2 regions of the Candidatus Nitrospira salsa genome follow, and region 2 is predicted to be linked to the other one. Evidence: riboswitches for the same ligand, from Rfam matches in the RefSeq annotation. Region 2 holds a riboswitch; the other holds the start of a gene.
What was found. Region 2 has a riboswitch for cyclic di-GMP ahead of ACWQXP_RS08160 (ATP-binding protein). Riboswitches for the same ligand answer to the same signal wherever they lie in the genome.
Positions count from the first base shown of each region.

Region 1: it holds a riboswitch for cyclic di-GMP, as region 2 does, so the genes downstream of both, ACWQXP_RS22210 (InlB B-repeat-containing protein) here and ACWQXP_RS08160 (ATP-binding protein) in region 2, are expected to answer to the same signal.

Region 1 is NZ_CBCUCO010000005.1:363,484-369,459, forward strand. It holds gene ACWQXP_RS22205 (hypothetical protein) at 95-1,468, shown strand; cyclic di-GMP riboswitch class I at 1,723-1,806, shown strand; partial or broken gene ACWQXP_RS22210 (InlB B-repeat-containing protein) at 1,883-2,626, shown strand; gene ACWQXP_RS22215 (hypothetical protein) at 2,648-4,153, shown strand; gene ACWQXP_RS22220 (hypothetical protein) at 4,238-5,976, shown strand, end outside.
Region 2 is NZ_CBCUCO010000002.1:1,378,183-1,384,158, reverse strand. It holds gene ACWQXP_RS08170 (ATP-binding protein) at 1-1,076, opposite strand, end outside; gene ACWQXP_RS08165 (response regulator transcription factor) at 1,118-1,513, opposite strand; gene ACWQXP_RS08160 (ATP-binding protein) at 1,538-2,719, opposite strand; cyclic di-GMP riboswitch class I at 2,882-2,974, opposite strand; gene ACWQXP_RS08155 (PAS domain S-box protein) at 3,207-5,976, shown strand, end outside.

The sequences.
Region 1 (5,976 bases), on a different contig from region 2:
TCGTATGAATTGAGCATCAACATTAACTTCTAATTTTTTATTCTCAGTTTTGATTTTCACAAAACATCTTAATTGGAATCAGTCACGGAGAACTATGACAAGTCATACTGCCTCAGTGTGTAAAACCAATTTCCTCACAGTCTTTACATTGTTTTTGGTTGCTGTACTTTCTTCCCTTCCTCTTCATGGTCAAGCAGCCTCCCTCACACTAACGTGGGAACCTAATAACGAAAATGATCTTGCAGGATATAGAATTTACAAACGAATACCGCCCTCGACCAATTATGGAGCCCCAGCATTTTCTGGTTTTCCATCGAACCCTGTTGCCCCTTCTCAAACAATAGGAGGACTAACAGACGAAACACGTTATTCATTCATTGCCACAGCTATCGACGTCGCAGGAAACGAAAGTGCGCCTTCGAACGAAGTTTCAGGAACCACGACTGGCTCAACCACACCACCACCGCCTCCACCGCCAGCCCCAGGACCTCCCCCGCCTCCCCCACCACCAGGCGGCTCTGTCGTCTCCATTAACTTTCAACCAGCTTCTGCCAGCACACCGACGGGCTTTCTCAAAGATGATGGTGCGCCCTTCAACGCGTCCCGTGGCTATGGCTGGTCGACCCGCGTCAACACCCGTGAACGTAATCAATCGAGTAATCAGTCACTGGATACACTCATTCACTTTGACCAAGGTACCAACGTGACCTGGCAATATACGCTGCCCAATGGCCAGTACCACATCTCACTTGCCAGCGGCGATCCCACCTATCATCAGGGCCCACATCATGTTCAAGTCGAAGGCATCACCGTCATTAACAATGTTTCCACGCAGGCCAATAAATTTGTCACCGTCACCAACCGGCTCGTCACCGTCTCTGACGGCCAACTGACGATTCGCCTCACCCGCTCAGGCGGCAGTAGCAAAACACTCCTCAATTTTGTCCGTATTGCGTCGACGGGGTCGAATCCGCCACCGCCAGCCCCAGGACCTCCCCCGCCTCCCCCACCGTCAGGCGGCTCAGTCGTTTCCATTAACTTTCAACCGGCTTCTGCCAGCACACCGGCGGGCTTCCTTAAAGATGACGGGGCCCCCTTCAACGCCTCCCGCGGCTATGGCTGGTCGACCCGCGTCAACACCCGTGAACGGAATCGATCGAGCAATCAGTCACTGGATACACTCATTCACTTTGACCAAGGCACCAACGTGACCTGGCAATATACGCTGCCCAATGGCCAGTACCACATCTCACTTGCCAGCGGTGATCCAACCTATCATCAGGGGCCACATCATGTTCAAGTCGAAGGCATCACCGTCATTAATAATGTCTCCACGCAAGCTAATAAATTTGCCACCGTCACCAATCGTCTCGTCACCGTCTCTGACGGCCAACTGACGATTCGCCTCACCCGCTCAGGCGGCAGTAGCAAAACACTCCTCAATTTTGTCCGTATTGCACCTCAATAACAATTGAATAGCCCCGATTGACCACACACCTTCCAGAGAGACTGAACACTAACTCTTAGCAAGACTGAAGAGTCGATGAGAAGTCCTGAGAAGATGAAGCAATGGAGCAACTAAAGTGTTCTGTAAGATGGCCGATATATTTATTCATATGGAACACAATGTTCATCTAGTTGTGAACACGAAAAAATAAGGACAGGAATACACATGATAATCTAAACTTCACAACGTCTACCGTCATAACTATGAAGGCTCCTTCCCGATAAGGGCAAACCTACCGCGAGGTAGGGACGCAAAACCACGGGTCAGATGAACTCGCATCTGATAGCCGGGACACCGAAGGAAGGGCAGATTTTCAGTCAGCACCCCGCGGAAATGGGGCCTTCTTCGATTTTTCTACTTAAGGAGGGGCCTCATATGTTCACTTGGAGCCGAAATATACCAGCTATCGTTCTTGCCTTTGGGTTACTACTGTCAATTTCCCCAACTGTTTCTGCCGCTGAAAAAGATGTTGATTTAGAGTGGGCCCCAAACCAGGAAGAGGATCTCGCCGGCTATAATGTGTATCACGGCACAGCATCTGGCGTGTATGGGTTTCCGGACAATGTAGACAATAAAACGTCTCACCGTAAGGAAGACCTTGACTCGACAAAAAAACATTACTTTGCCGTCACCGCATATGATGAAGCGGGAAATGAAAGTTCTCCTTCTGCGGAAGTGAGTACACAGGCGGAAAACGTATTACACAATCTCTCTGTCTCGATCTCAGGTAATGGGACTGTTTCAAGTGCTCCCGCCGGTATTGGCTGCACAAGCTCCTGCAATTCATCATTCACTGAAGGACAGTCCGTTACCCTCTCTGCCACGCCAAAGTCAAATTGGAAGTTTTCCAGTTGGGGAGGAGCATGCTCCGGATCAGGTTCCTGTGTCGTCACCATGAACGCCGCGAAGTCTGTAACAATAAAATTTGTAGAATCGACAAAACCCCAACACAACCTCTCCGTTTCAATCACAGGGAATGGAACCGTTTCAAGTGCTCCCGCCGGTATTGGCTGCACAAGTTCTTGCAATTCATCTTTCACTGAAGGACAATCCGTTACTCTCGCAGCCACACCAAAATCCGGGTCAACATTTTCTAAATGGAATGGAGCCTGCACAGGATCTGGTTCATGTGTCGTCACCATGAGTACCGCGAAATCCGTAACCGCCACATTCGTAGCTACGTCAAACCCTCCTACTAACCCACCAACTGGTGGCACAGTCGTCTCCATCAACTTTCAACCGTCATCGTCTTCTACTCCGTCTGGATTCATCAAGGATGATGGGTCGCAATACTCGAGCAGCCGTGGGTATGGCTGGTCAACTCGCGTCAATACCCGTGACCGCAAGGCCCACAAAGATCAGTCGCGGGATACGTTTATCCACTTTGACAAAGGCACTTCGGCCACATGGTCCTACGATCTACCGAACGGGAAGTACTTTATCTCTCTCGCCAGTGGTGACCCCAGCTATGCACAAGGTCCGCACCATGTCGTGGTTGAAGGACAAACCGTTATCAATAATGTCTCGACACAAGTCAATCAGTTCAAAACGGTCACCAATTCCCCAGTGACCGTTTCCGATGGTCAATTGAACATTCGGCTTACTCGCAGTGGAGGCAGTCAAAAAACCATTCTGAATTATGTCCGTATTGCCCCGGCAGATCCGAATACTGTACCGGTACCTCCACCGAGCGTACCACCTATTGGGGGCTCAGTCGTCTCCATCAACTTCCAACCGTCATCGTCTTCTACTCCGTCTGGATTCATCAAGGATGATGGGTCGCAATACTCCAGCAGCCGTGGGTATGGCTGGTCGACTCGCGTCAATACCCGTGACCGCAAGGCCCACAAAGATCAATCACGAGATACCTTTATCCACTTTGACAAAGGCACTTCGGCGACATGGTCCTACAACCTACCGAACGGGAAGTACGTTATCTCTCTCGCCAGTGGTGATCCCAGCTATGCACAAGGTCCACACCATGTCGTGGTTGAAGGACAAACCGCTATCAATAATGTCACGACACAAGTCAATCAGTTTAAAACGGTCACCAATTTCCCAGTAACCATTTCCGATGGTCAATTGAACATTCGGCTTACTCGCAGTGGAGGCAGTCAAAAGACCATTCTGAATTATGTCCGTATTGCCCCAGAAGATTCGAACCCTGGAGTGCCCCCTACAGGCGGAACGCCTTCGGGAGGCGAAGCCGTCTCCATCAACTTCCAACCATCATCGGCCTCAACTCCTAAAGGATTCATCAAGGATGATGGGTCGCAGTATTCCAGCAGCCGCGGCTACGGCTGGTCCACTCGCGTCAATACCCGCGAACGAAACTTCCATCGCAATCAGTCTCGAGATACCCTTATTCACTTCGACAAAGGCAGTACCGCCACCTGGCAATATAACCTTGCCAATGGCAACTATCTCGTCTCTCTCGCCAGTGGTGATCCGAGTTATGCTCAGGGGCCACATCACATTACGGTAGAGGGGAAGCCAGTCATCCAAAATGTACGAACACGAGTCAATGAATTTCTCACCATTACCGATTTCCCTGTAACCGTCAGCGATGGAAAATTGACCGTCAACTTGCAACGACAAGGACAACATGTCATCTTAAACTATATCACGATCACTCCTGCCCCCTAGGCCTAGCCTAGGGAACGCTGGACCAGACATCGTTTACTTTTTGTAGCATTAGGCTTTATTTGAACTCGGCTTTAAAGGAAGACTATGAAAACGATAAAAGTAAAACGACAAACAATTGCGCTTCTGCTGACAACATTGATTTGCTTTGCCTCAGAACCAAGCACGGCGAGCGAGCTTGGGGATGTGGCGAATGCTATGCCGGCAGGTACATGGGCTGAGCTGAAAACAAACGGATTTACACCAGGCTATTTAATGTACCCAGGCGGGAACAACGCGCGGTCTACCCAGTACATGGGAGAAGCCACCTGGGATCCTATCGGCAAGCAAGTGCTGTTTCTCGGATCAGGACATTACAATTCTTCACAACTACATATTTATACGGATGCATCGAATACCTGGACAAGAGATCTCCTCGTCATGGGTCAAAAGTCTTCACTTGGACACGGGTATAATCACAACACGATTTCGCCCAAACATCGTCTCTTAGGATTTGTGAAAATTACTCCAAACTTTACCAACATCTATCATTACGATATTACCCAAAAAACTTGGAGGAAGGGGGCCCAGGGGCCCAATGGGGGTGGCATTGCGCATGCGCTTGAATATTTCCCCGAACGCAAAAAATGGTATGTCTTCGATGGCTCCAACGGATCCATTCGAGAATATGATTACGATTCAGACACCTGGAGCGTGTACGCCTCTAAAAAATATGAATGCTTTCAGGGACCAGGGCAACCTCAAAGAGGGTGGTACCATAATTTTGCTTCCTATAATCCCATCACCCATACCATCGTCTTCGGTGGGGGCAATACGAGTGCCTCAGGATTTCCTACGTCAAAATCTTGGTGCAAGATGGACGCAAATGGAGTGATTACAAAATTACCAGATGCGCCAACCATCTTACAGCTCCCTCATGCCAAAGAAGGCGGACTGATTACCATCGATCCCGTAACGGGAGACCTTCTGGTATTGAATAATATTGGGAAGTTTTATGCGTTTAACTTTAAGACAAACACGTGGAGCGTCATAGACGACGAGGCAACCAGACCAAGTGCACTCAATCGTTCCTCAGCCAATACCGTCGACGGCTTCGTCGTGCCAATTAACACATATGGCGTAATCATGTACGGGGATTATGCTGGCGATAAATCAACAATCTGGTTGTACAAACACGCTCAAGGTGGGACACCCGTAGCTCCACCCACAGCTGAATCGACTCCGGATACCGAAGACAGTGTCTCTGGGGATAACGTCGCACCGAACTCTCCAACCAAGCTGGTAGTCGTTCAATCTCAGAACCCACCGCCCCCACTTCCAACAGAGAATCCACCAAAAACGCCAAGATTGCCTGGAGCCGAATTTGCTATGCTCTGCCAACAAAGTACAACGATTTTTTGTCAGGATTTTAATGATCCATTACCTACCGACAAGAGCGACCTGCGAGAGGCCATCACATCGAATGACGGACGGTGCGAAAAACTGAAGAGTGATCCCACTAAAGGCTGTCCAGAAATCGTCGATGGCACCTTAAAGTTTACCGTTCCATCAAATAGTGGGAGCGGCGGGTCCGGGCAATATCACGTGCGCTTTGCGGACTTTCTCAACGGCCAATCAATCGGTCCGGGCCAAGAAGTGTTCATTCAGTGGAAACAACGATTTTCTGCGAGTTTTCTAAATACAAAATATGACCCCGGTGCCGGGTGGAAGCAGGGCATGATCGGAGCCGCTGATGAGTTCTCATGCTCCAGCAATGAAATTGTGCTCGTTGATACGAATCAACACGGGTATCCGAACATGTATCATGCCTGTGGATTTAATGATGG
Region 2 (5,976 bases):
GTAACCTGTATTTGCAAAAATCCCTCTTGTTCAGGACAGGATTCAATACGCAATGTCAGGCGATGATGCTCCCGCTCTTGAGCCATCATCGCTTGCTTGGCATTACAAATGAGATTCACAAGGATTTGCAACACTTGATGTTTGTCAACAACGACTTGCGGAAGATCGGTATATTCTTGGACAATCTCAATGTGATGTTCCTCTAGTTCTCGACGACTGATCATGAGGGCCTGTTCGACCAAATCAGCAAGACGAACGGGTTCCTGCATCCCGCCTGGTTTCGCGATATTTTGTTGCGCATTAATGATTTGTATGACGTGGTTCACTTTGGAAACCAGGGATTCCGCTTCCGTGACGGTCTGTTGAACGCGAGAGGATAAATCTTTGCCAAGTTCTTCAAGATATTGTGGGATTAGTTTGCCTTTAGGGTCGTTCGTGAAAAACTCGCCAAGTTGATCATGATGGGTTTGCAGCATGGTGGCGACAAGGCTGATTTCCTGGACATGTGACTGCCGTAGAGATTGGCAGATTAATCCGGCCGACACATTGATACTTGTCAGGACGTTTCCCACATTATGGAGAATATTGATGGCAATATCAGCCATGCCTAACTGGCGAGAGGTTTCCAATAGTTTTGCATGGAGTGCTTCCCGTTCGACCTGAGCCTTTTTCCGCTCTCTGGCATGACGGATCACTCGTTCGAGTAGGGGGGCGTCAATTTGCCCTTTTATGAGATAGTCTGCGGCTCCCAGTTGTATGGCTTGGAAGTCAATGTGTCGATCAGTGGTTCCGGTCATCATGATAATAGGTGTTTTACAGCCATACTGAAGTGCGTTATGTAACAACTCAAGTCCGGTACGAGCGCCAAGACAGTAGTCGAGTAGACAGACATGATGATGGCTTTGCACAATTGAAGCGTGCGCCTCTTCATAGGAAGAAACCCAATCAATCTTAAAGTCGACACCTCGGATATTCGAGAGGAGCGAATGCGCGATGATGGCATCATCTTCTTCGTCTTCGATGAGTAGGAGGTGAATGGTCTCAGTTGCAAATTTTTGATCAATGGTTGTGGTCATGTTGCGATCGTCTTTTTCGAAAATATCACGTGCGTCGTTGTTCACCCGGTGACGGACAAATTTACGTTCGGGTGTTCCAAGGCGGCTCGGACTGTGGCGAGGAGTTCTTCGAAATCGAATGGTTTTTCGAAAAATGCTACGGCACCGAGGTCGAGTGCTTGTTTATGTAAATGTGGCTCTTTGCTGGCAGTCAGAAAAATAATGGGAATGTGAGCGGTCTTTGTTGAGGATTTGATGCGCTCAGCGATAGTCAATCCATTCCCTCCGGGCATGGTAATATCAAGAAGCATGAGGTCTGGAGGTTGTTCCATGGCTTTTTGAATGGCCATGATCGCATCATAGGCGGCAAGGACATGATAGCCTTTGGCATTCAATCGAACGCTCAAGGCTTTCACGATACGTTCATCGTCTTCGACAACCAAAATATTTTTTTGCATAATGGTCTCTCTTTCTCGCTTCTTCTACGATTCGGGTTGAGGGGATTTACGAAGAGTAAAGAAAAATGTACTTCCCGTATCAGGGGAACTTTGCACTGACAGCGTTCCGCCATGAAGCTTCACCAATTCTTGAGAAATATAGAGCCCAAGTCCCAAGCCGGCGACGGATGGTGAGTCATCATTTCGAATTTGATAAAGACGATCAAAAATATGCTCAAGCTGGTCGTTGGCAATACCAGACCCTGTATCAGAAACGGCAATTCTCACCCGTTCCTCATCCACGACATCATGGGTGACCTCAACTTTTACCTTTCCGCCTTTGGGCGTGTATTTCAAGGCATTCCCTAGAAGATTATTCAAGATTTGACGAATGCGGTGTTGATCCATGGCGACCGTCGGTAGATCAGGCGCAAGCGAGTATTCAAGGTGAATCTCTTTATGCTGTGCCATGGGAACGAGAGACGTCGCAACCTGATGAATCAAATTGTCCAGTAAGTCTGGTTGAGGATTGACACTGAGTTTCCCGGTTTCTAGTCGCGTAATGTCAAACAGATCATTAATATTTTGTCGTAACGAATCACAACAGCCGTCAACAATTTCTAAATATTCTTGTTGGGTTGGAGTCAGCGGTCCCGCGAGGCCTTCGAGCATGATTTCAACAAATTCACTGGCCGCGGTGAGGGGCGTTTTGAGCTCATGAGCGAGCACATGATAAAACCGTTGAATTTCTTCGTTTTTTCTTAATAAGTTGGCATTGGCCTGTTGAAGTTGGTGATGATGATCGTCAAGATTTTTTTGAAGCTTGCTCTTTTCGACGGCATGGCGAATAGCTCGTTCGATATTCTCGGAGGACATAGACCCTTTAGGAATATAGTCTGATGCTCCTGACCGCATAGCTTCCAATACAATCGATTCACTTCCCTGTCCCGTGAGTAAAATGACGGGTGCCTGAAGTCCTCGACCATGAATTTCATGTAAGATTTCAATGCCTGTGTGGGGGCCGAGCTGATAGTCGACAAGATTAATATCATGGGTATCTTCTTTGATCATCGCCAATCCACGTTCATAGGATTGCTCCCAGTCCATCTCGAAGGGTGAACCAGGAACATCGGCAAGTAATGTTTGCGTGATGAGGGCATCATCTTCATCATCGTCAATAAGTAATACTTTCAATACGTCTGTTCCAGGATTTTGGGACGACCTCATCGATTTATCCTCATCCATCTGCTCATCTGTTGGTTCACGTTTGCATTACATTCATGCCTGTTCATGGCTATTGACACTATGAGCCGACAACAAAAGAAAGGGGTATACAGGATACGTTTATTCCGATGGAGGAGACGCAAGCGTGGAGGGGAGGTTGTGGTAAGCGGCAACCGGGCGTACCTCTGAGTGAACGATGTTTCACTGGGTCCCTTGGCTTTGCGTCCCATCCTCACGGATGGTTTGCTTTTTTCACTATATCTTCTGTTATCGGTTTGCCTGAGCGAAGCTTTAGGCGAAGAATGTCAGAGGCAAGAATGGCGAGAGACGTCATGGAGTTTTGGAACAATAAGTGTGTCAGTGCTCATGTCGAGGTGTTGAGTCAGTTCATTAAAGACAGGTCGGGCTCAAATGTGTCTCATCACTATATGGGGCACATTCTTAAGCCGAGGTAACGATAGGCCGAACAATATAATATGAGGGACTACACGTGATCCCAGCTCAATTGCCTTCAAATGAAAATCAGCGTCTGGCTGCGCTTGCTCGATATCAGGTTCTTGATACGATGCCAGAACCATCGTTCGATGACTTGACGAAGCTCGCTGCGTATATTTGTCAGACACCTATCGCCCTGATCAGTCTGATTGATGAACACCGCCAATGGTTTAAATCGAAAGTAGGCATAACAGCAATTGAGACCCCTCGAGACATGGCCTTTTGTGCTCATGCCATTCTTGAAGCAGGAGTGTTTGAAGTATCTGATGCGTTAACCGATGTGCGCTTTATGGACAATCCTCTTGTCACCGAGGATCCAAACGTACGGTTTTATGCGGGCTCGCCTTTACAGACTCTCGATGGGATGCCGATCGGTACGCTCTGTGTGATTGACCAAGTCCCTCGCTCATTGTCACAGGAACAACGAGTGGCCTTGTCTGCCGTCTCGAGGCAAGTCATGACTCAACTCGAATTACGAATGCGCCTTGAACAGGAACACCAGTATAAAGACTATTTTGAATACCTTTTGGAAATTGCCTCGAACGGGATGGTCGTGATTGACCCGGATGGGACGATCGTTCAGGCGAACACGCACATCTTCCAGCAATTTGGTTATAGACGTGAAGAACTGCTTGGTCAAACGATTGAAGTCCTTATTCCCGAGCGCTTTCGTCACCACCATCCTCACTATCGAATGGCGTATTTCGACTCACCTTCTATGCGTACTATGGGGAGCGGCCGTGACCTCTATGGCCTTCGAAAAGATGGCTCAGAGTTTCCTCTCGACATTGGATTGGCCCCTCTCGTGACGTCCAAGGGTTCTCGTGTGTTGGCTTCCGTCATCGATACGACTGTACAAAAACAGACCATGGAAGCCTTATTACAAAGTGAGTCCCTCAACGCACTCATCTTACAGTCCGCGGGAGACGGCATTTTCGGGCTTGACACTCATGGGAATACGACTTTTGTGAATCCGGCTGGAGCGGCTATGTTGGGATACACGTCAGAGGAATTACTTGGAGTCCCCATGCATGTCACGATGCACCATACCAAGCCGGATGGATCTCCGTATCCTCGTGAATCATGTCCGATGTATGCGGCGTTCAAGGATGGGATTGTTCATCAGGTGGATGACGAGGTTCTCTGGCGCAAGGATGGAAGCAGTTTTCCCGTCGAATACACCAGTACTCCGATTCGTGACCAAATGGGTACGTTGCAAGGTGCCGTTGTCACATTTAAAGACATTACCGATCGGCAACAGGCGGAATTCACCTTGCGTGAGCGAAACAAAATGGTGGCGCTGGATGCGGAGGTCGGACGTGTGATCCAGCAGAGTCACGATATTGAGGGAATGCTCCAGGGGTGCGCTGAAGCCTTGGTACAGAACCTTGATGCGGCCTTAGCCCGTATCTGGATTCTCAATACTTCCGAGCAAATACTGGAACTACGGGCGAGTGCAGGGCTCTACACACACCAAGACGGAGCTCATGGGCGAATTCCTGTCGGTCAATTTAAAATCGGGAAAATCGCCTCTGAGAAGCGGCCCCATCTGACAAACGACGTGATCGGAGATCCGCGAGTACCAGATCAAGAGTGGGTGAAGCAGGAAAGCCTGGTGGCGTTCGCTGGATATCCATTGATGAGCGGTCAGAATGTCCTGGGTGTCATGGGGATGTTTTCCCGGCGTCCATTAACGGAGTATGCCTTACGCAGTCTCCAGACTGTGTCAGATCGCATAACCACCGCCATTGAACGTCATGCGGCGGAACAAGCACACCTCAAACTTTCCGAATTGAATAAACAGATCTTGAATTCTTCTGGCGAAGGTATCTGGGGATTAGATCTTAACGGAAAGACGACCTTCGTCAATCCTGCCGCAGCACAGACGTTAGGGTATGAACCGGCTGAGCTCTTGGGGACGATGATGCACATGAAGGTTCACCACACCAAACCTGATGGATCTTGCTATCCAGGTGAAGACTGTCCGATGTACAAAGCGTATTTATTAGGAGCCACCCAAACTGTCGAGGATGAAGTCTTGTGGCGCAAAGACGGGACAAGTTTTCCTGTCGAATATACCAGTACCCCAATTCGTGATGATCGCGGACAGCTCATTGGTGCCGTGGTGACCTTTCGAGACATCACTGAGCGAAAACGCCATCAAGAACAACTTAATCGTGTGATTGAAGCTGTGCCCAGCGGGTTGCTGATAGTCAATGAAAACGGCGCCATCGTCATGGCGAATCAGACATTGGAAGAACAGTTTGGGTATGAGCGAGGCGAGCTGCTTGGCCAGACCGTTGAATGTTTAGTGCCGGAACGGTTTCGTGAACAGTATCCAGATTATCGAGCCAGAGTTTTTGCTCAACCTGAGGCACGAACGTTTGGTGAGGAAAGTCATCTTTATGCGCGGCGGAAAGACGGATTGGAATTTCTTGTGGAAATCGGCTTGTGTCCGGTTCCGTCTGAATCAGAAATTTTGATGCTGGCGTCGGTTAAAGATGTGACGGCGCGCAAAAAACAGGAAACTACCTTGTGTCAATACATGGATGACTTATATCGCTCGAATCAGGAATTGGATGACTTTGCTTATATTACCTCCCATGATCTGAAGGAGCCCTTACGAGGAATCTATAATTATTCAACGATTCTCCTTGAGGATTATGGACATCAATTGAATGCAGAGGGGCAGTCGCGCTGTGAGACGCTTCTTCGCTTGTCGAAACGGATGGAGGATCTGATCAATTCACTTCTCTATTACTCTC